DNA from 3 places in the Streptomyces sp. Inha503 genome. Region 3 is predicted to be linked to each of the others. Evidence: riboswitches for the same ligand, from Rfam matches in the RefSeq annotation. Region 3 holds a riboswitch; each other region holds the start of a gene.
What was found. Region 3 has a riboswitch for cyclic di-AMP ahead of ACJX2R_RS36810 (M23 family metallopeptidase). Riboswitches for the same ligand answer to the same signal wherever they lie in the genome.

Region 1: linked by a shared signal. The riboswitch ahead of ACJX2R_RS23485 (NlpC/P60 family protein) and the one ahead of ACJX2R_RS36810 (M23 family metallopeptidase) in region 3 are both predicted to bind cyclic di-AMP.
Region 2: linked by a shared signal. The riboswitch ahead of ACJX2R_RS22705 (transglycosylase family protein) and the one ahead of ACJX2R_RS36810 (M23 family metallopeptidase) in region 3 are both predicted to bind cyclic di-AMP.

Annotation. Positions count from the first base shown of each region.
Region 1 covers NZ_CP178360.1:5,709,896-5,717,521, reverse strand. Annotated here, with positions in the region: gene ACJX2R_RS23500 (NlpC/P60 family protein) at 1-211, opposite strand, end outside; gene ACJX2R_RS23495 (hypothetical protein) at 561-914, shown strand; gene ACJX2R_RS23490 (L,D-transpeptidase) at 1,027-1,794, shown strand; gene ACJX2R_RS23485 (NlpC/P60 family protein) at 1,935-3,098, opposite strand; cyclic di-AMP (ydaO/yuaA leader) riboswitch at 3,106-3,292, opposite strand; gene pcrA (DNA helicase PcrA) at 3,450-5,924, shown strand; gene ACJX2R_RS23475 (peptidoglycan DD-metalloendopeptidase family protein) at 6,071-7,626, opposite strand, start outside.
Region 2 covers NZ_CP178360.1:5,533,538-5,541,163, forward strand. Annotated here, with positions in the region: gene eno (phosphopyruvate hydratase) at 1-614, opposite strand, end outside; gene ACJX2R_RS22705 (transglycosylase family protein) at 855-1,544, opposite strand; cyclic di-AMP (ydaO/yuaA leader) riboswitch at 1,551-1,718, opposite strand; gene ACJX2R_RS22710 (transglycosylase family protein) at 1,974-2,972, opposite strand; gene ACJX2R_RS22715 (cytochrome P450 family protein) at 3,158-4,435, opposite strand; gene ACJX2R_RS22720 (ATP-binding protein) at 5,088-6,230, shown strand; gene ACJX2R_RS22725 (roadblock/LC7 domain-containing protein) at 6,227-6,628, shown strand; gene ACJX2R_RS22730 (DUF742 domain-containing protein) at 6,625-6,996, shown strand; gene ACJX2R_RS22735 (GTP-binding protein) at 6,971-7,561, shown strand; gene ACJX2R_RS22740 (cytochrome P450) at 7,571-7,626, shown strand, end outside.
Region 3 covers NZ_CP178360.1:8,666,264-8,673,889, reverse strand. Annotated here, with positions in the region: gene ACJX2R_RS36835 (alkaline phosphatase family protein) at 1-21, opposite strand, end outside; gene ACJX2R_RS36830 (DUF5998 family protein) at 21-617, opposite strand; gene ACJX2R_RS36825 (GNAT family N-acetyltransferase) at 758-3,571, opposite strand; gene ACJX2R_RS36820 (HPr family phosphocarrier protein) at 3,761-4,042, shown strand; gene ACJX2R_RS36815 (GntR family transcriptional regulator) at 4,235-4,990, opposite strand; gene ACJX2R_RS36810 (M23 family metallopeptidase) at 5,242-6,036, opposite strand; cyclic di-AMP (ydaO/yuaA leader) riboswitch at 6,051-6,215, opposite strand; gene ACJX2R_RS36805 (M16 family metallopeptidase) at 6,501-7,626, opposite strand, start outside.

The sequences.
Region 1 (7,626 bases), 3.0 Mb from region 3:
TCGCGCCGTTGTACTTCTCGGTGGCCTCCTCGGCCTCCCGCTGGTACGCGTCGACCTTCGCCCTCACCTGAGCGGGGGTGAGGCGGTTCTCGGCGTGCCCGGTGCCGTCGAGGAGGGTGGCGGACGCGGCGCCGGTGAGGGCGAGGAGCGCGGCCGCGCGGGCGGTGCTGCTGGTGAGCGAGCGCTGCTTGGGCTTCCTGTGCGACGCCACTGCGGCGGTTCACCTGGTCTTTCTTGGGCAATTCCAGTTCGGGCAATCCAGGACATTCGGCGGATCCTGGACCCTTGTGGGGAGCGGACGGGCAGGTGGCAGTCCGCCATGAGGCGGGGACCCTCGGTTGACGGGAAGCGGACTGCCACCTGGAGGAGGAAGCTAGGCCGGAAAGCGGGGGTCATGCGGGGGATTGAACGGGAGTGCACGGATTTCGTCGGTCCCGTGACGGCTGCTGATCGCCCCGCGAGTGGGGAGGTCGGAAGTGTGGGGCGGCCGTGATCGAAGCGGCGATAGGGCCCCACCCGAGTGCCGGGCGATGATATGCGCGCGGCTAGTCTCCGGAGCCATGGACGTACTCATTCACGTGTTCGTCGGCCTCCACATCGTCGGCATCGGCGCGCTGCTCGGTGGCTTCTTCTCGCAGCTCAAAGCCGCGCGCGCGGGCGAGGCCCGGATGATCCCGGCGATGCTGCACGGCGCGCTGACCATGCTGGTGACCGGTGTGGCGCTGGTCGGGCTCAACCAGGCGGACGACAACAGCGTCAATAACGTCAAAATAGGTATAAAGCTGGCGCTATTGGTCGTAATCCTCGGCCTGGTCTATGTGAAGCGCGACGAGGAGAAGGTAGAGTCGGCCGCCTTCGGCGCGGTGGGTGCCTTGACAACGGCAAACATCTTCATCGCCGTGCTGTGGACCTGACGAACGAGTGTTCTGGGGGTAATCCCAAGGCAATCGCGACACGATCCCGAGGCAACCGTTTGCACTCGCGAGCTGTCTTAGTAATGAGCGAGGCAGTCGAGAGGAGTGGCCAATGGGGGTAGTGGGGGCAGTAAGAAGTCATAGGCGGCGCATGGGCGTCGCGCTGGGGCTGGCGGGGATGGCGGTGCCGCTCGCGGTGGCCGTCGCCGGTCCGGCGCAGGCTCAGGCGCGGCCACTGGGCCGGTCGGCCGGCACGGTGACACCGGTGAGCATGGCCGCGTCGTCGTGCACGACCACCGCGGGGCCGTACCAGAAGCAGGCCGAGCGGTTCCTGGGCCGTCCCGTGGACGGGCGGCAGTCGCGGGCGGACTGTCTCGCGATCCAGAAGTTCCAGATCGGCCACGGCATCAGCCCGACGATCGGCTACGCGGGCCCGATCACCTCGGGCGTGATGAGCCTCATCAGCGCCCAGAAGGCCGCCGGGCACAATCCGAACGCGGCGAAGAAGTGCCCCACCAACAGGGGCCGTATCGCCTGCGTGGACCTCACCCGCCAGCTGAGCTGGGTCCAGGACGGCTCCCGGCTGGTCTACGGACCGGTGCCGGTGCGGTCAGGGCGGGACGGCTTCGAGACCCGCACCGGGCTGAAGAGGGTCTACTGGCGGAACATCAACCACTGGTCGACGCTCTACAAGGTCGCCATGCCGTACAGCCAGTTCTTCGACGGCGGCCAGGCGTTTCACTCGATCGCCGGCAGCGTATGGTCCCCGCCCGGCTCCCATGGCTGCGTCAACATGCGTAAGGGCGACGCCAAGAAGTACTGGAGCCTGCTGAAGAACGGCGATGACGTGTACGTCTACGGGCGCAAGCCCGGCACCTGAGCCACTGATGGCGTCCAGGGGCGCTGACGGCGCCGAGAGCCACTGACGGCGCCGTCAGGCGCTGACGGCGCCGCTGAGCTGATGGCGATGCCGCTGCCCGGGGTCCGGCCCCGGCAGCGGCATCGTCGCGATCAGGGGCCCTACGAGGGCCGCACGCTTCCGTAGATCGGCATCTCCGTGATCGGCGCCTTCTTCACCACATCGCCCGGCTTCGGCGCGTGGATCATCATCCCGTCGCCGATGTAGAGGCCGACATGGCTGATGTCGTCGTAGAAGAAGACGAGATCGCCCGGGTGGAGTTGGGACGTCGAGACGCGCGTACCGGCCTTCACCTGGTCCCAGGTGGTGCGCGGCAGCGAGATCCCGGCGGACTTCCAGGCCGCCTGCGTCAGCCCGGAGCAGTCGAAGGAGCTGGGCCCGGTGGCGCCCCAGACGTACGGCTTGCCGAGCTGCGCCTTGGCGAAGGCGATGGCCTGGGCCGCCTTGGAGCTGTTGGCCGGGGCAGAGGGCGTGGAGGGCGACGTCGAACCGGAGCCACCCGCGTTCTGCTCCTGCTGCTTCTCGCGCGCGGCGGCCTCCTGCCGCTGCTTCTCGGCCAGCTCGGCGGCCTTACGGCGGGCCTCTTCCGCCTTCTTCTTCTCGATCGCCGCCAGCCGCGCCTTCTCCTTGGCGGTCAGATTCGCCAGCAGCCGCCGGGCCTCGGTCAGCTTGTCCTGGACGGTCTTCTTCTGGACCTTCAGCTGCTTCTGGGACGCGGTCAGCGAGGCGAGGCTCTCGCTGGCCTTACCGCGCTCCTTGGCGGTCTTCACCCGCTGCTTCTGGAAGTCGTCGACGGCCTGCTTCTGCCGGCCGGTCATCCGGTCGATCAGATGCGACTGGTCGAAGACGTCCTGCGGGTCGTTGGAGAACAGCAGGGTGGCGGCGGAGCGGGCCATTCCGCCGTCGCGGTACTGGGCGGCGGCGTAGGTGCCGAGCATGCGCCGCGCCTCGTTGAGCTTCTCGGTGCGCTTGGCGACGGAGTCCAGCAGCTTGTCGACCTTGGCCCGCTGCTGGTCGGTGCGTTCCTTGGCGGCGTTGTAGCGCTGGGTGGCGGTCTCCGCCTGGTGGTAGAGGGTGTCGACCTTCTCCTTCACCTTCTCGATCGACTGGGCGGCCGGCTTGGGATCGGCGGGCGCGGCGTTGGCCGACTGGGAGAGGAGGGTGACGGATGCGAGGGCGGCAGTGGTGAACCCGACGGCCGTACGGCGGCTGTGACCCGTGAGCGGGCCGGGTATTCGGCTCCGCGGCTTGCGGTGCGACGCCAAGGGAGGCGACTCCTTCCGTGGACCGCCTACCGGGTTAGCTGTCGGGTTCGGGCGGTACGGAAGGTTGCCCTACGGCCGGGTCCGGGCGGCACCGTGTGTGCCGTACCGTTTCGGGCCGATTCACCCCGGTCTTGCGTTGTTGGGTCCCCGGCTCCGGACGCCTCACGGCGCACCGGACTCGGCGGAGGCGCCCGTGCCGACGTGGTTCGCCGACGGATCTTCCGGGCCGCCTGACGCAGGACGGTAGCCAACACGTGGGGCTCCTGTGAAGACTGGTGGCCGTTTTGCCCGAAACCGTTTCGTGATGTTCGGACGTCGGCTGTCAGTGGGGCGGCCTAGACTCGGGGAGCGATGAGCAGCCTCTTTGACGACAGCTTCCTGGCGGACCTCGGGCCATCTCCGGACGAGGAGCGGCCACCGCCGCCCGAGGATTCGGCGCACCCTGGCCACGGTGGCGCCGAGGACGTCCCGCATCACCTCTTCAGCGGCGATTTCGACGCGCCCGTGCCCCGGGAGGCCCACTACCGGGACGGCGCGGCCCGGCCCGCCGTGGACCCGTCCGCCCTGCTCGAGGGGTTGAACGAGCAGCAGAGGGCCGCCGTGGAGCACACCGGCTCGCCGCTGCTGATCGTCGCGGGCGCCGGCTCCGGCAAGACCCGGGTGCTCACCCATCGCATCGCCTATCTGCTCGGCGCCCGCGGTACCCACCCCGGCCAGATCCTCGCCATCACCTTCACCAACAAGGCGGCGGGCGAGATGAAGGAGCGCGTCGAGGAGCTCGTCGGCCCGCGGGCCAACGCCATGTGGGTGTCCACCTTCCACAGCGCCTGCGTCCGCATCCTGCGCCGGGAGTCGAAGAAGCTGGGCTTCACCTCGTCGTTCTCGATCTATGACGCGGCCGACTCCAAGCGGCTGATGGCGCTGGTCTGCCGGGATCTGGACCTCGACCCCAAGCGGTTCCCGCCGAAGTCCTTCAGCGCCAAGATCTCCAACCTCAAGAACGAGCTGATCGACGAGGAGACCTTCACCGGGCAGGCCTCGGACGGATTCGAGAAGTCGCTGGCCGAGGCGTATGTGATGTACCAGGCGCGGCTTCGCGAGGCCAACGCGCTGGACTTCGACGACATCATCATGACCACGGTCAATCTGCTCCAGGCGTTCCCGGACGTCGCCGAGCACTACCGCCGCCGCTTCCGGCACGTCCTGGTGGACGAGTACCAGGACACCAACCACGCGCAGTACACACTCGTGCGCGAGCTGGTGGGCACCGACACCGAGGAGACCACGGCCGCCGAGCTGTGCGTGGTGGGCGACGCCGACCAGTCGATCTACGCCTTCCGGGGCGCCACGATCCGTAACATCCTCCAGTTCGAGGAGGACTACCCCACCGCGCGGACGATCCTCCTCGAGCAGAACTACCGCTCGACCCAGACCATCCTGAGCGCTGCCAACGCGGTCATCGAGCGCAATGAGAACCGCCGCCCGAAGAACCTGTGGACGGACGCCGGCGCCGGGGCCGAGATCACCGGCTATGTGGCCGACACCGAGCACGACGAGGCCCAGTTCGTCGCCGACGAGATCGACCGGCTGACGGACGCGGGCGACGCCAAGGCCGGGGACGTGGCGGTCTTCTACCGCACCAACGCCCAGTCCCGTGTCTTCGAAGAGGTCTTCATCCGCGTCGGGCTGCCGTACAAGGTCGTCGGCGGGGTGCGCTTCTACGAGCGCAAGGAGGTCCGGGACGTCCTCGCGTATCTGCGGGTGCTGGCCAACCCCGAGGACTCCGTCCCGCTCCGCCGGATCCTGAACGTGCCCAAGCGCGGCATCGGCGAGCGCGCGGAGGCCATGATCGACGCGCTGTCGCTGCGCGAGAAGATCACCTTCCCGCAGGCGCTGCGCCGGGTCGACGAGGCGTACGGCATGGCGGCCCGCTCGGCCAACGCCGTCAAGCGGTTCAACACGCTCATGGAGGAGCTGCACACCATCGTGGAGTCCGGGGCGGGCCCGGCCACCGTCCTGGAGGCGGTGCTGGAGCGCACCGGCTATCTGGCCGAGCTCCAGGCGTCCACCGATCCGCAGGACGAGACCCGGATCGAGAACCTCCAGGAGCTCGCCGCCGTGGCCCTGGAGTTCGAGCAGGACCGCGGCGAGGAGAACCCCGGCACCCTCGCGGACTTCCTGGAGCAGGTCGCGCTCGTCGCCGACTCCGACCAGATCCCCGACGAGGACACCGAGGGCTCCGGCGTGATCACGCTGATGACCCTGCACACGGCGAAGGGGCTGGAGTTCCCGGTCGTCTTCCTCAGCGGCATGGAGGACGGCGTCTTCCCGCATATGCGGGCGCTCGGCCAGACCAAGGAGCTGGAGGAGGAGCGGCGGCTGGCCTATGTCGGGATCACCCGGGCCCGCGAGCGGCTCTATCTGACCCGCTCGACGATGCGCAGCGCCTGGGGACAGCCCGCGTACAACCCGCCGTCCCGCTTCCTGGAGGAGATCCCGGACCAGTATGTGCGCTGGCGGCGCACCGGGCCCGCCACCCCGTCCGCGTCCATGGGCGGCATCGCCTCCACCCCGCCGTCGGGGCTGTCGTCCGGTCTGTCGACGTCGCGTTCGCGTACCGGGGGCAGCGGGTTCGCCACCAGGCGGGCCAAGGAGCGCCCGGTGGTCGCCCTGGCCATCGGCGACCGGGTCACCCATGACTCGTTCGGGCTCGGCACGGTGGTGGCGGTCAAGGGGAGTGGGGACAACGCGGAGGCGACGATCGACTTCGGCGACGAGAAGCCGAAGCGGCTGCTGCTGCGGTACGCACCGGTGGAGAAGCTGTAGCGGGGGCGCAGGCCGTACGGGCGTCGCGCGGCGGGGCGTGGCGCGGCGGTGGCGCGACGCGGCGGTGGGTGACGTGGCGCGGCGGTGGCGCGCCGCGGCGGTGGGTGACGTGGCGCGGCGGTGGCGCGCCGCGCGGTGGCCCCGGATCAGGTCGGGTCGAGGCCCTTGCCGCGCAGCCAGGGCAGCGGGTCGATGGCCGCGCCGCCGCCGGGGTGGACCTCGAAGTGCAGATGCGGGCCGGTGGAGTTACCGGAGTTCCCGGAGTACGCGATGGTCTCCCCGGCCTTGACGGTCCCTGAGCGGATCTTGGCGCTGCTGAGGTGGCAGTACCAGGTCTCGGTGCCATCCGGGCTGGTCAGAACGACCATATTGCCGTAGGCGTCGTTCCACTGCGTCTTTACGGTGCCGTCGGTGGCGGCCATCACGGGCGTCCCGTAGCTCACCGGGAAGTCGATGCCGGTGTGCACCGACATCCAGTTGATACCGGCCTGGCCGAACTGGGCGCTCAGGCCGTGCTGGGCGACGGGCAGCGCGAACTTCGGCCGCAGCGCTTCCTTGCGCGCCGCCTCGGCGGCCTTGCGCTTCTTCTCGGCGGCTTGGCGCGCCTGGAGGTCGATCCGCTCCTGGGCGCGGCTGGTGCGGTCGCGGAAGTCGTCGGCGTCCTCGCGGACCCCGGCGAGCTGGGAGTCCAGCTTGCTGTTGGCGACGGAGGGCTTCACGGGGGGCGCGTTGTCGGAGGCGGCCTGAGTGGTGGACTCGTCCTTCTTGTCGCTTCCCACACCGCTGACCGAGGCGGCGGCCACGGCGGTGACACCCAGGGCGCAGACGGAGGGGACGGCGACGGTGAGGAGCGCGGAACGCTTGGGGCGGGACGAGGGGGTACGGCGGCGGCCGCGGTTCACCTCCCGGCGAGGGGAGGGGGCGGATTCCCGCATGACCGCCGCCCCGGGTTCAGGTTCCGCTTCGGGGCCGGGGTCGTACGGCTGGTCGGGCTCGTTGACCGGCTCGAAGACGGCGGTGTGCTCGAACGCGCCGGGCTGCTCGGGGATGACGGCCTGGTCGGGGATGACGGCCTGGTCGAAGACGGCCGTCTGGTCGTAGGCGTTGGGCTCGTGCTCGGGCTGGTCGAGTCCCGGCTGGTTCAGCCCCGAGTGGTCGTACCGCGCCTCGTCCACGGTCCCGTAGACGGAGGTGTCCCAGACCTGGGTCTGACCGGTGTCCACGCCCGAGGTGTACGCCTCGGCCTCGTACCCCGCGCTTCCCGCGCCCCCCGCGCCGTGGTCCCACTGATCCGGCAGCTCGGTGTGGGCGGTGGCGCCCGTGTCCCAGGCGGCGATGTCCCACTGGGCGCCGGTGTCGGCGTCCTGCTGGGCGGGGATGCCGGTCGGCAGGTGATAGCCGGAGGCGGCCCACATGGCGGTGGTGTCGTAGGCGCCGGAGTCGTAATGGGCGGCCGTGTCGTAGTGGCCGGTGTCGTGGTGGCCGGTGCCGTGGCCCAGGTCGTAGTGGCCGGTGGCGTACGACCCGGTCTGGTGGTGCTGGTCGGCCGTGGTCCACTGCGAGGCGTCGTACTGACCGCTGTGGGCGCCCTGCCCGTCGTCGTACGCGCCCGGAAGCGCGCCGAAGAGCGGATCGCTGTCGCCGTAGAGCGGGTCGCCGTCGCCGTAGGCGGTGGCCAGGTGGGCGAAGTTGCCGGTGGAGT
Region 2 (7,626 bases), 3.1 Mb from region 3:
TCGTCGCCGAGGCCGGTGGACAGGCCGCGCTCCTTCAGCACGGACTTCAGGGTGTGGTACACCTCGGCGCCCCAGCGCAGGGCCTCGGAGAAGGACTCCGCGCCCACGGGGGCGATCATGAACTCCTGGATGTCCACATTGGAGTCGGCGTGCGACCCGCCGTTGAGGATGTTCATCATCGGCACCGGCAGCAGATGGGCGTTCGGGCCGCCGAGGTAACGGAAGAGGGGGAGGTCGGACGCCTCGGAGGCGGCGTGCGCGACGGCGAGGGAGACACCCAGGATCGCGTTGGCACCGAGCGAGGACTTGTCCGGAGTGGCGTCCAGGTCGAACATCGCCTGGTCGATCAGCCGCTGCTCGGTGGCGTCATAGCCGACCAGCTCGGGGCCGATCTGCTCGATCACGGCGAGGACGGCCTTCTCCACGCCCTTGCCGTTGTAGCGGTTCTTGTCGCCGTCACGGAGCTCGAGGGCCTCGAAGGCGCCGGTGGAGGCGCCGGACGGCACGGCGGCACGGCCGGTGCTGCCGTCGTCGAGGCCAACCTCGACCTCGACCGTTGGGTTGCCTCGCGAGTCGAGGATCTCGCGAGCTACGACGACGTCGATGGACGGCACGAGGTTCTCCTTCGTATGGGTCTGCGGTAGCAGCACGAGCCTAACGGGCCGGGAGGGCTGCGCCCCGCGTTCGCCCGCCCCACGAGACAGGGGCGTGACACAAAAAGCCAGATTCTGGATCAGAAATCCTGATTTCGCACGCATTGGGAAAGCCCCGGCGGGGCGCGCCATAGGGGCGGCACGCCCGGCCGGGGCTCGTTCTCGGGGGCCGGCCACCGTGACCGTGGCCTTGGCCGTGGCTCAGCGGAGGTGCAGCTGCTGGCCCGGGAAGATCAGGTCGGCCTGCTCCACGATGTCCTTGTTCAGCTCGAAGAGCTTCTTCCAGCCGCCCTTGACGTCGTGGGCCTTGGCGATCTTGCCGAGGGTGTCGCCGGACTTGACCTTGTACTCGCCGTCACCCTTCTTGATCGGGCCACGGGTCTGGTGCCGCGCGGCGCGCTCCGGCGCGGCGTGCGGCTGCGCCTTCGGCTGGGCCTTCGGCTGTGCGGCCGGGGCCGACTCGGTGGTCGCCGAGGACTGGCCCTGCGAGCCGGAGGGCGTGGACGGGGCGGACGGGCTGCCGCCGGAGGTCAGACCCTTGCCGCAGACCGGCCAGGCGCCCTTGCCCTGGCTGCCCAGGACCTTCTCGGCGATCTGGATCTGCTGGGCCTTGCTGGCCTTGTCCGCGGTGGGGGCGTAGGCCGTGCCGCCGTAGGCGGCCCAGGTGGAGCTCGAGAACTGCAAGCCGCCGAAGTAGCCGTTGCCGGTGTTGATGGACCAGTTGCCACCGGACTCGCACTGCGCGACCTGGTCCCACTGCGAGGTGGTGGCCGCGGAGGCGGAGGTCGCCCCGATGAGCGGTGCCGCCACGGCGGCACCGGCGAGACCGGTGAGCGCGGCGATACGGGTGGCCTTGGAGGGGCGGCGGTGCTTCCCGTTGGACTTGAGCATTTTGGTTCGTTTCCTCACCGACGCCTACGAGGTGAGCTGTCGGGTTCGGACGTGAGTTGCCCGGCCGGTCGCGATGGTCGCTCCCGGCTTCACCCCTAGCCGACGAGCCCGTATCCACAGGCCACTCGGCACCTACCTTGGGTCCCCCGCTCCTGCCTTCGGCGCTGACGCGTCGGTTTCCCCCCGACCGCCGGCAGGATTCGGCGTGACGATCGACGGTGCCCGCGGTGGCGAGCGGAAAGACGTTAAACACACCTTCCAAGAACGTTCAAACACCCCAAGGGCAGCGATTGGGGCCGTAATTGATCTCACCCGGCCCACATCGGCGCAGGTGGGGCCGGGTGAGGAGGGATCGGACACGAGGTGCGCCCCGGAAAATGTGACGAGATGTATGTCTCACCGGGTCCAGATCGGGCAATTCCCCCCGAATCACTGCTCCCTGATGGTGAGGTCAAGTCGCTGACCAGGAATGATCAGATCGGGGTCGACCCCGATGAGGTCCTCGTTGGTTTCGTAGAGCCCTTCCCAACCGCGGGCCACATTCTGGTGCTCGGCGATCCCTGACAGGTTGTCACCGGGGCGAACAGTGTAATCGTCGTCCGTGGCCCCCTCGTCCCGGTCCGAGGCGCCGCGCGAGGCATGGCGCCCGGAGGGCCGTGCGCTCCCCGCGTCGCCGTCGTCGGCCCGCTCCCCGGCGTCCGGGGAGCCGCGGTGGCGGCCGGAGGGGTCCGCCGAGGGGGTCTTGGAGCCGTCCGACGCCGAGGGACCGTCCGAGCGCGAGGGGCCGTCCGAGTCCGGGTCGTCCGCCGCCGGGTCGTCCGAAGCGGAGCCGTCGAGGCCGTCGGGGGACTTCGAGGTGTGGGGCGCCTCCGGCTCCTCGGCCGACCCGGAGGCGTCCGGCGCGTCCGGCTTGTCGGCGCTGTCCGACGTCCCCGAACGGTCCGCGTCCGAGGAGGAGCCGTCCCGTCCCCGGTCCCCCTGGCCGTCCCCGCCGCGGCCCGTCCCCGGGTCCGGGGTGGCCGTGCTGCCGGGGTCCACATCGGGGGCGCCGCCGCCGTCGGTGAGCCCGGCGCCCAGCGCACAGCTCGGCCAGGCGTCGGGGCCGCGGTCGCCGAGGATCGCCTCGGCGACGGATATCTGCTGGGAGCGGCTGGCGAGGTCGGGGCGCGGGGCGTACTCCGTGCCGCCGTACTTCTTCCACATGTCGAGGGTCAGCTGGAGCCCGCCGTAGAAGCCGTTGCCCTCGTTGGCGCTCCACATACCGCCGCTCTCGCACTCGGCGACGTGATCCCATGTGGCGGTCTGGGCGGCCTGTGCGCCGGTCGCCCCGAAGAGGGGCATGGCGAGGCCCGCCCCCGTCACCCCCGCCGCGACGATGATGGCCGGAGCCTGGCGGGGGCGACGGTGTCGACCATTACCGGAACGCATGCGATTGACCTCTCCTATGGCGCTATGGCCCTGAGGCGACAAGGTTTGCCGGTGAACATAGCGAGGGCACTCGATCATCACAAGGCGATGTATCCGAGGTCACGCCGAGGTCACACGGCTGATCATTCGTCACGTATGTCCGCCCGTAGGGGCCTTGGAGGTCTCGGCCGCCCGTTTCGCGGGGCTCAGCCGTCCGCGGAATTCCAGGTCACCGGGAGCGTGCGCAGCCCGCGCATGATGAGCCCGCCACGCCACCGCAGATCGTCCGGATCCTCCGCGAGCCGCAGCCCGGGCAGCCGTCGCAGCAGGGTGGCGATCGCGGTCTGGGCCTCCAGCCGGGCCAGCGGGGCACCCAGACAGTAATGGATGCCGTGGCCGTAGCCGAGGTGCTGGTTGTCCCGGCGGGTGAGATCGAGGACGTCCGGCTCCGCGAACCGCTCGGGGTCCCGGTCGGCCGCGGCGAGCACCACCAGCACCGGCTCCCCCTCGGCGATGCGCTGCCCGGCGAGGGTGACCGGCTCGGTGGCGAACCGCCAGGTGGCGATCTCCACGGGTCCGTCGTAGCGGAGCAGTTCCTCGACCCCGGCGGCGAGCAGCCGCTCGTCCCCTTCTTCCAGGGCCCGCTGCATGAGGGCGCGCTGCTCCGGATGGCGCAGCAGCGCGTAGACGCCGTTGCCGATGAGATTGACGGTCGTCTCGAAGCCGGCGAAGAGAAGGATGAAGGCCATGGCCGCGGCCTCGTTCTCGGTGAGGTGCTCACCGTGGTCACTGGCCCGGATCAGCCCCGAGATCAGATCCTCCCCGTCCTCTTCTTCCCCGCGCTCCGCGAGCTCCAGGCGCTTGCGGTGGATCAGCTCGCCCAGATACGCCCGGATCCTCTTCACGGCGCGGGCCACTCCGCCGCGCGGGCCGCCGCCGTGCCGGATCATCGCGCCGGCCCAGTCCCGGAAGTCGTCCTGGTCCTCGCGCGGCACCCCGAGCAGATCGCAGATGGCGTAAATAGGGAGGGGGAAGGCGAACTCATGGATGAGATCCGCCCCTCCCCTCTCTTCGAAGGCGTCGATGAGCTGATCGGTGAGGGTCCGCACCCGGGGGGCGAACGCGGCCACCCGGCGCGGGGTGAACGCCTTCGACACCAGCCGCCGCAGCCGGGTGTGGTCGGGAGGGTCGATATTGAGCAGATGTGTCATCAGTTCGGCGCGCCGTTCGCCCGGGATGCCCACCTTGCCCCTGGCATGGGCCGCCGCGCTGTGCCGCTGGGGGTTCTTCGAGAGCCGGGGATCGGCCAGCGCCCTCCTGGCATCGGCGTAACGGGTCACCAGCCAGGCGTCCACACCACTGGGGAGCGTGGTCCGGTGCACCGGGGCGTGGTCGCGTAGCCAGGCGTACGCGGGGTAGGGATCGGTGGCGAACTCCCAGGTGAAGAGGGTGGGAGCGGAGCTGTCACGGGGCTGTTCCGACACGCCCCGACGATACCGGCGCGGGACCGCTCTCCCCCGGTCCGCCGGAAGTAACCACAGACAAGAGAAATAAGGGAATAAGCAGAACAAAAAGAATAAGAGAGTCATGACCGGGATGAATGTCTAGCGGAATTCCCAATTCATCTCCACACACCCTTCACCACCCACACACAGCCGGGGTCGAATGCCCGGATATCTGATGGCTGGGGCCGCCGTTCGGCGGATGCCCGCGCCGCCCCGTTACGAGCCCCCGGGACATGCTCTGACGTCGGTCAACGCGGTGAACTGGCGGTGTGGCTGAAACGACGTCAGGTGAACGAATGGGACTGGGGCACATGCACGGGGCCCAGTGATACCGGTGATACGATCACCGCGCTTGCCAGGCGAGCCAAGGGCGCGTAAGACACACGGCGATCCGGCACATCACGCCGAGAGGATCCCCACTCTGAGGAGCATTATGCCGCCAGTCGGGCATATGGAGCCGTTCCGGCGCACCCACGCCTGTGCGCTGCCGTCGGCAAGACGAGTGCGATGTCCCCGGAACCCGCGGGCGCCGTACGGGCGCTGACTTACCGCCGCCCCGACCATTCCAGACGCATAACGCACCACACCTCCCTAAAGTCCCTGGCGGTCTAGTCGTTTAAAGAGAGTCTCAATGACGCAATATCTACAGGATCCAGCGCTCTGGGCCCTGATCGCTGGCACGCCTCTCGCCGCAACCGCCATTATCCGCGGACGGAAGGCGCGAGCGAATCTGCGCCAGGAGAAGGCGGAGCTAGAGAAACGCGCGGCCGACCTCGAGAACAATTACGCCGAGGCGGTGCAGGAGGCCCACAACCGCGCCGAAGAGGCCACCAAGAGCGCGCTGAAGTCCGCCATGCGTACCCTTCAGGGTCTCGCCAACGAGCAGCAGCTGGCCATCTCCAAGACGCAGGACAAGTACGGCGAGCACCAGCTTCTCCAGGACCTCCTGGAGATCGACCATATGAACTCGCAGTTCGGTCGGCGTGCGCAGTCCATCGCGGTGCTCTGTGACGGCTGGCTGGGCCGGCAGCGAGCCGTCGCCTCGGTCTACGACGTGGTGCGCAGCGCCAAGGGCCGCATCCGTCACTACACCCGGGTGGAAATCCGCTCGCAGAGCAATTTCGCCCTGGTCAGCCGGGCCGTGGAACCGGTCGCGCTGGCGCTGGCCGAGCTTCTGGACAACGCGACCAGTTACTCCGCGCCCGACTCGCCCATCGACATCACCATTCGCACCGTCCCCAAGGGCGTCTGCGTCATCATCGACGACGCCGGCGTCGGTATGAACGAGGAGGAGAAGAACCGGGCGGACAAGCTGCTCTCGGCCACGCACGCCACCGGTGTAACGGGACTGGGCAATCCGCCGCAGTTCGGTTTCGCGGTGATCGGTGTGCTCGCCGCGCGCTATGGCTTCACGGTGTCCGTCGATTCGGCCTCTCCGTACGGTGGTGTTCGCGCGGTCGTGCTTCTCCCCGAGGACCTTCTGACCAATATGCCCGAGCCGGAAGAGCAGCCGACGACCCAAGCTCCCGCGGCGGCCGAGCAGCCGGAGCCGAGCGGTTCCACCATGACCAGTTCCACCGTGGGCGGTTCCACCGCCGGGGGCCTGCCCAAGCGCCGCCGTAAGGGCGCGATTTCCATCGTCCCGAGAGCGGACACCACTGCCGCGGCCCGGACGAGCGAGGAAACCGCATCGATCATGGGCGCGTTCCAGCGCGGCACGCAGTCCGGCCGCTCAGCAGCAAACCCGAACAGGGAAGGGCATGATCCTCAGTGAACAACGACCTGTCATGGATGCTTGAGAGCGCCCTGGAAGTACCAGGGGCTCGTCATGCGATCCTGGTTTCCGCCGACGGTCTGCTGATGGCCCGTTCTCAAGAGGTCAAAAAGGACGAGGCCGACACCGTCGCGGCGGCGATGAGCGGCATCCAGTCGCTGAGCCGCACCATGGCCGGCTTCTGCGGTGGCCCCCATATGACGTGGCGCCAGACCCTGGTCGAGTTCGACGGTGGCTGGGTCTTCCTCATCTCCGCGGGTGAGGGCGCGTATCTGGCGGTCTCCTCGGCACCGGATGTCGACATGGCCGACATCACCTTCCGGATGCAGCAGCTCGTCGGGCAGCTCGGCAAGGCGCTGACCACACCACCTCGCGAAAACACCGGAATTCAGGCATGACGGCGCCAGGCGAGCAGGAGCCCGAATCCGCTCAGTTAGTGCGACCGTACGTCATCACCAACGGTCGAGGGCTTCCGGAGAACGACCAGTTCAACCTGATCACGCTGGTCACCGCCTCCGAAGAGAGACCCCCCAGCCATCTCGACCCGGAGAAGCGCGGGCTCCTGGAGCTGTGCTCGGGTGGTTATCTCTCGGTCGCGGAGATAGCCGGACACATGGGACTTCCGATCGGCATCGTGAAGGTCCTGCTGTCCGATCTCTCCTCGGACGGATACCTCGTCACCCGCGCACCCGCGCCTCCCGCGCAGCTTGTCGACGTTTCGCTCCTTCAGGAGGTGCTGGATGGGCTCCAGGCCCGTTTCGGATGATGACGTCTATCTGAACGAAGCGGTGCAGATCGCGGCCAAGATCCTGGTCGTGGGGCATTTCGCGGTCGGAAAGACGACGTTCATCGGCACCATGTCCGAGATTCCTCCGCTGCGCACCGAGGAGCGGATGACTCAGGCCGGAGCCCATATTGACGACCTCATGGGCACCCGGGGCAAGACCACGACCACCGTGGCCATGGACTTCGGCCGGCTCACGCTCAGCGACAGACTTGTCCTGTATCTCTTCGGCACGCCCGGACAGGAGCGCTTCGTCCAGGTGTGGGAGGACATGACCCGAGGCGCTCTCGGGGCACTGATCCTCGTCGATCCGGAACGGCTCAAGGAATCCTTCCCGGTGATCGACCTGGTGGAGCACTACGGACTGCCCTATGCGATTTCCGTCAACCACTTCGACGGCACGCCGGACCGCCCCGACGACGAATTGCGCGAGGCGCTCGACCTGCTGCCCGAGACCCCGATCGTCACCTGTGACGCACGTGACGAGAAGTCATCGGCCAACGCGCTGATAACGCTTGTCCGTTACCTACAGGAACGTACCCGCTAGGAGCACCTGATGAACATGCAATCGGATTTTCCGGCGGCGCCACCACCCGGCTGCCCGGCTCATGG
Region 3 (7,626 bases):
GCCGGTGGCGGGGCCGGACATCAGCGGCCGGTGTCCGGGGTGGCCGCGGTGGCCTCGGAGAGCGCCTGGGCGAAGGCGAGGGTCTGACGGACGGTGTCCGGGCCGTCCCCCGCCTCGCTGACGCGCAGGCTGAGGTCGTCGGCGGTGGAGGAGCCGGTGTAGCCGTGGTCGGCCTCGCAGTTGGGGTCGCCGCAGGCGGCGGGCTCCAGGTCCAGGCGGCTGACGGCGCCCCAGCCGATGGTCAGCACGACCTCGCGGGGCAGCGTGCCCGGGGTGTACGACTCGGGGTTGGCAACGACGCGGCTGAGCACGACCGAGGAGATCCGCTGGAGCTTCACGGACTCGGTGGAGGTGGTGGCGTACGGCGACGGGGAGGTGCCGTCCGCGGCCTGCTCGTCGGTGTGGCTGACGATGAAGCGGTTGTCCGTGAGGACGAGGACCGTCACATGGCGGCGGACCTCGTTGGCGTCGAAGGTGGTCTCCTGGTGGACCAGGTACGACACGATGGGCTCGCCGCCTACGGCGGCCTCCACCGCCTCGGCCACGAGTGCCGGGTAATAGCCGCTGCGCTCGATCGCCGCGCGCAGCCCCTGGGTCGTCGTACCGGTCTTCGCCATGTGCACCATCCTACGGGGCGACGCCGACACGGGCGCCCGTGCCCGTCGAGGCTCGGACGACTCCCGCCAAGGTTCGGACGACCGCGCGCCAAGGTTCGGACGACTCGGCGGATGACTCCGCGGTCGGCTCAGCGGACGGCTCAGTAGGCGGGCATGTGGCGGGGGCCGAGGTCGGTGCGCGGGGGCGGCGGGGCGAGCCGCGCCGAGGCGCCGAGCACGGACAGGCCCTGCTGGGCGACGACGACGGGTTCGAGGTCGACGGCGACCATCTCGGGGTGGTCGTCCACCAGGCGGGACACCCTCAGCAACAGCTCCTCGAGGGCCGCGGTGTCCACCGGCTTGGAGCCGCGCCAGCCGAACAGCAGCGGCGCGGTCCGGATGGACCGGATCAGCTCGGCGGCGTCCTGGCCGGTGACGGGGACGAGGCCGTGGGCGGTGTCGCCGAGCAGTTCGGACGGGGCACCGGCGAGCCCGAAGGAGAGCACGGCCCCGGCGGCGGGGTCGATGGCGGCCCGTACGACGGTGTCCACGCCGCGCGGTGCCATCCGCTGCACGACCAGCCCCAGCTCCTCGGGGCGGCCCAGGTAGTCGGTCAACTCGGCGTAGGCCCTGCGCAGTTCCGCCTCGCCGCCCAGCTCCAGCCGCACCCCGCCCAGGTCGGCGCGGTGGCGCAGATGGGAGGCGGTGGGCTTGAGCGCGACCGGGAAGCCGAGCCGCTCGGCGGCCCTTACGGCGGCGTCGGGGTCGGGCGCGGGGAGGGCGGGCAGCACGCTGACGCCGTAGCGGGCCAGCAGGCGCTGGGTGTCGGCGGCGGACAGCTCGACGCCGGGGCCCGTGCCCTCGCCGGTGCCGGCTCCTGTGCCGTCGCCGACCCTGCCGTCGGCCGGGGCGAGCAGCACCTGGATGTCGGCGGCGGCGCCCGCCTCGTCGATGTCGTCGTACTCCGGGACCCGGCCTGGCTCGGCGGCCTCCTCCCGCCAGCGCGCGTACCGCACGGCCTCGGCGAGCGCCCGCACGGCCCGCTCGGCGGCGGGGTAGGCGGGGATCCGGCGGGTGCCGGGGGCGGGCTCGCCGCCGGTGCCGGCCAGGGCCTGCGCGAGCTCCTGGATCTCCAGGTGGACCACCGCCACCGGTTTGGCCGGACCGGGCCCGGGAGCCTGCGCCGCCTCCCTTACGGCCGCTGCGAGGGCCTGAGCGCTGCCGTCGCCGACCCACGGGATGGCGGTGACGACGACGGCGTCGCAGGTGTCGTCGGCGAGGGCCTCGGTCAGGGCGCGCCGGAAGTCGTCCGGGGTGGCGTCGGTGGTCAGGTCGCGGGGCGGCAGCGGACGGAGTTCCTCGGTGAGGCAGGCGTCGTAGGTGATCAGGCCGAGCGACTCGGAGTTGCCGAGGATGGCGACGCGCGGACCGGCGGGCAGCGGCTGGGAGGCGAGCAGCACCCCGGTGTCGGCGAGTTCGGTCACGGTGTCGACCCGGATGACGCCGGCCTGCCGCAGCAGATCGGAGACGGTGGCGTCCGGGATCCGGGTGGTGGGTACGGCGTGGCCGGTGGGGGCGCTGCCGGTGTGGCGGGCGCCCTTGACGACGACCACCGGTTTGACGGCCGCGGTGCGCCTGGCGAGCCGGGTGAACTTGCGGGGGTTGCCGATCGACTCCAGGTACATCAGGACGACGTCGGTCAGCGGATCGTCGTACCAGTACTGGAGCAGGTCGTTGCCCGAGACGTCGGCGCGGTTCCCGGCGGACACGAAGGTCGATATCCCGGCGATCCCGGCGAGGCTCGCCAGCCCGGCGCCGCGCCGGTTCAGCCCGGACAGCAGCGCGATGCCGATCGCCCCGGACTGGGTGAACAGCCCCAGCCGGCCGGGGTTGGGCAGCTGCGGGGACAGGGAGGCGTTCAGCCGGACCCCGTCGGCGGTGTTGATGACGCCGAAGGCGTTGGGGCCGATGACGCGCATGCCGTAGGACCGCGCCTGGCGTACGAGGTCCCGCTGCCGGTCGCGGCCCTCGCCCCCGCTCTCGGCGTATCCGGCGGAGAGCACGACGAGCCCCTGGACGCCGTGGTCGCCGCATTCGGCCACGACGGCGGGCACCCGCTCGGCGGGGACGGCGACGACGGCCAGGTCCACGGGCTCCTCTATGGCGCGCAGCGAGCGATGAGCCGGGACGCCCTCGGGCTCCAGGCGCGCCATGTCGTCGGGGAAGGCGTGGTTGACGGCGTGGACGCGCCCGGTGAAACCGGCGTCCAGGAGGTTGCGCAGCACGGTGCGGCCGACGCCGCCGGGTGTGCGGCTGGTGCCGATGACGGCCACGGAGCCGGGCGAGAGCAGCCGCTGGACGGACCGGGCCTCGGCACGCTGCTCACGGGCGCGCATGACGGCCAGGGAGCGGTCGGTGGGTTCGAGGTCGAACTCGAGGCGGACGACCCCGTCCTCGAAGCTGCGCTTCTGGGTGTAGCCCGCGTCCGTGAACACCTTGATCATCTTGTTGTTGGCGGGCAGCACCTCGGCGGCGAACCGCCGGATGCCCCGCTCGCGTGCCACGGCGCCGATGTGTTCGAGGAGCGCGGAAGCCACCCCGCGGCCCTGGTGGGCGTCCTGGACGAGGAAGGCGACCTCAGCCTCGTCGGCGGGGGCCGCGGCTGGCATCCCCCGGCCGTCGATGCGGTCGTACCGAACGGTGGCGATGAACTCATCCCCCACTATGGCCGCCAGGCCCACCCGGTCGACGTAGTCGTGGTGAGTGAAGCGGTGGACATCGCGGTCGGAGAGACGGGGGTAGGGCGCGAAGAAGCGGTAGTACTTCGACTCGTCCGAGACCCGCTCGTAGAAGCTGACCAGCCGCTGGGCGTCATCGGTGGTGATGGGACGGATCTGTGCCGTACCGCCGTCCCGCAGCACCACGTCGGCTTCCCAGTGGGTCGGGTAGGCGTGATGGTCCGACGGGCTCCGCATGGGAGCCAGGGTACGGGCCCGCCCGGTCCGGATGGTGGACACCCTTGCGTCGGGCCCAAGTGTCGGGGGAAGGTCCGTATCGGGCCAGTCCGGGCATGGACGGGCTCACTCGGACATCGTTCGGGTGAATCCGGACACCGTATGATTTTGGTCTAGACAACAGCACCGTCACACCTGAAGGGCAACACCATGGCTGAGCGCCGCGTCACCATCGGCTGGGCCGAGGGCCTGCACGCCCGCCCTGCGTCGATCTTCGTCCGGGCGGCCACCGCCTCCGGCGTCCCCATCACGATCGCCAAGGGCGACGGCACCCCGGTCAACGCCGCCTCCATGCTGGCCGTGCTCGGCCTGGGCGCCCAGGGCGGCGAGGAGGTCGTCCTCGCTTCCGACGCGGACGACGCCGAGGTCGCGCTCGACCGTCTGGCGAAGCTGGTGGCGGAGGGCCTCGAGGAGCTTCCCGAGACCGTCTGACCCCGGGCGGGCCCTGTCTGGAATTCCGGGGTGACTCCCGGGTGATTTCAGGGATTCGGCACGGCGGGGCCGCGGTGGCCTTAATAGCCACCGCGGCCCCGCCGTTTTTCTGTTTCCGCACAGAGAATTCCCAAGGAGCCCAAGATGCGCAAGGAACGCAAGGAGCCCAAGGAGTTGTATACGGGAGCTCTGTTAATTCCGGCCGCTCGCCGTGTTGACGGAATGTTTCGAAGTCCTCACCGGAATCGGGCGGCGCAGCCGGTATTCCGACAGCGCGCGCTCGGTGTGCACCGTGGCGAGCGCCCGCGCGCGGTCGGCGTCGCCGCGCGCCACCGCGTCCACCAGCGCGCCGTGCTCCGCCCAGGACTCCACGGCCCGCCCGGCCGGGTCGGGGCGCGCGGCGCCCTCGGGGGGCACGGGCCGCGGCCCGGGAGCGGCCGCGTACACCCACGCGGTCTTACGGCGCAGCTGGACGAGGAGCGCGGCCAGGCTCGGGCTGCCGGACGCCTGGGCGAGCGTCTCGTGGAACCAGTCGCCCAGCGGCCGCAGTTCGCCGAGCTGACCGCCCCGGGCCCGTTCCCGGCCGAGCCGGACCAGTCCGCGCAGCACCTTCAGATGGGCCTCGGTGCGGCGCTGTGCGGCCCGCGCGGCGCCCAGCGGCTCCAGCAGCGCGCGGATGTCCAGCAGATCGGCCGCCTCGCGCTCGGAGGGCTGGGCGACACAGGCGCCCGCGTGCCGCCGGGTCGTCACGAAGCCCTCGGACTCCAGGGTGCGCAGGGCCTCGCGGACCGGCACCCGGGAGACGCCGTAGCGCCGGGCGAGCAGTTCCTCGGTGAGGCGGCTGCCGGGCTGATACGCGCCGGAGACGATGTCGTCGCGAATCGCCGCGCAGACCGCGTGTGCCGAAATCCGGCGACCGCCCTGGACCGCGTTCGTATCCCCGCTCACTTACGGTCCCGCATTGTCGAACCTCCGCCTTAACGCCCGCGAAACGCGGCCATGGAATGCGCGTTGAACGACTCTATTCCACGCGGCCGCCATTTCCGATGGCTGGAAGCATTTCATGGCTATTTTTTGGTCAGGCGGGCGGTGGCACGCCGAAGGCCCCGTCCGGCGGACGGGGCCTTCTGGAAGTCTCGCGGGGTCTCGGGATCCCGGGATCGGGGACCGCGCGGCGTTCGCGTCGGACGCGCTGCGGGTCAGACGTTGACGCCGTGGTTGCGCAGGTACGACAGCGGGTCCATGTCCGAGCCGTAGTCCGGGCTGGTGCGGGCCTCGAAGTGCAGATGCGGTCCGGTGACGTTGCCGGTGGCGCCCGACAGGCCGATCTGCTGGCCGGGGGTGACCTTCTGGCCGACCGAGACGCTGATCGACGACAGGTGGCCGTACTGGGTGTACGTGCCGTCGTTCATCTTGATGACGACGTTGTTGCCGTAGGAGCCGCCCCAGCCCGCCTCGACGATCTCGCCCATGCCCACGGAGTGCACCGCGGTGCCGGTGGAGGCGTGGAAGTCGATGCCGGTGTGGCTGCCGGAGGACCACAGCCCGCTGGACGCCTGGTAGCCGGTGGAGACGTAGGAGCCGCTGATGGGCGACACGAAGGTGTTGAGGCGCTTGCGCTCGGCCTCGCGCGCCGCGCGCTCCTTGGCCTCGCGCTCGGCCTTGGCCTTCTTCGCCGCGGCCTCCGCCTTTCTGGCGGCCTCCTGGCGGGCGATCGCCTCTGCCTTGGCCTTGGCGGCGGCCTGCTCGGCGGCGCTCTCCTGGGACTGCGCCTGGGCCTCGATGTGGTCCGCGATCCCGTCACCGATCACGATCGCCTGGGTCAGACCGGTCTGCTGGGGATCGGGGCCCCCGTCGGCCGCGAACGCCTGACCGGTGATCCCGGCGACCACACCCGAGGCGACGGTCGTGATGCCCACGACGTTCGCGCTCGTGCGGATGTTGACCTTGGTGGTGCGGCGGTGCTTCCCGGTGGCAGTGCGGGTGGACGCCATACTGAGGCGCACTCCTTTCCTTCCTTCTCGCCTACCGGGTTAGCTGACGGGTTCGGAGCAGGAAGGTCTCCTACGGACCCCTCCCCCGGCCGGGGAAGGCGCCCGATTCACCCCTGGGGACGTGTTGGGTCCCCGGCTCCCCTGGCTTGCGCCGTACGGGGACTCGGCGATGACTGTCCGGTGCCGCGGGTGCGGCGGGTCGCTGGCGAACAGCCGGACTGACGCTAAACGGGCCCGCTTTCGATCACCAAACGGTTCCGGTTTTTTGTTGCTCTCCCCACAAACCAAACAAGCAGTCAATCCCATAAATCGGGCATGTCGGAAGGACCCCGGCGCCCTTACGGGGCCGGGGCCCTTCCGCTGTCGGCTCATGGACCGGACGCCCGCCGGAACCGTCTGGCGGACCGTCAGCGAGCCGCCCGGACCGGCGATTCCGCGCACGGATCCGGCCAACTCTCCTCGGCTCAGTTGGAGATGACCCGCACTTCACCGATGCCCAGCGCGCGGACCGGCTCCTCGATCGCCGAGGCGTCCCCGACCAGCACCGTGACCAGCCGGTCCGCCGGGAAGGCGCTCACCACCGCGGCGGTGGCCTCCACCGTGCCGGTCTCCGCCAGACGGGCGTACAGCTGCGCCTGGAAGTCGTCCGGAAGATGCTGCTCGACCTGGTCGGCCAGGGTGTTCGCGACGGACGCCGCCGTCTCGTACTTCAGCGGGGCGACGCCCACCAGGTTCTGCACCGCGACATCGCGCTCGTCGTCGGTCAGCCCCTCCTCCTTCAGCGTGCGCAGCACCTTCCAGAGGTCGTCCAGCGCGGGGCCGGTGACCTCGGTGGCCACCGAGCCGCTGATCGCCAGCATCGAGGCGCCCGAGGAGCCGCCCGCGGGCGACGGGGGCCCGGAGCGCAGCACCTGGCCGAAGGCGCGCACCCCGTAGGTGTAGCCCTTCTCCTCGCGCAGCACGCGGTCGAGGCGGGAGGTGAGGGTGCCGCCCAGGCAGTACGTGCCGAGCACCTGCGCGGGCCAGACCCGGTCGTGACGGTCGGCGCCCACCCGCCCGATGAGCAGCTGGGTCTGCACCGCGCCCGGCCGGTCGACGATCACCACACGGCCGGTGTCGTCCGCGACGATCGGGGGAGCCGTGCGCGGCGCGCCCGCCCCGCCCGTCCAGGCGCCGAGGGTGTCGGCGAGCGCCCGGTCCAGGTCGACGCCGCCGAGGTCGCCCACGACGACGGCGGTGGCGGTGGAGGGGCGGAGATGTGCCTCGTAGAAGGCCCGCACGGCCGCGGCGTCGATGCCCTCGATGGTCTCCTGGGTGCCCTGGCGCGGCCGGGACATCCGCGACTCGGCCGGGAAGAGCTCCGCCGAGAGGGCCATGGAGGCGCGGCGGGCCGGGTTGGCCAGCTCATGGGGGATCTCGTCCAGCCGGTTGCGCACCAGCCGCTCGACCTCGCCGTCCGGGAAGGCGGGGGCGCGCAGCGCGTCGGCCAGCAGGCCGAGCGCCTTGGGCAGCCGGGAGGCCGGGACCTCCAGGGAGACGCGGACGCCGGCGTGGTCGGCGTGGGCGTCCAGCGTGGCACCGCAGCGCTCG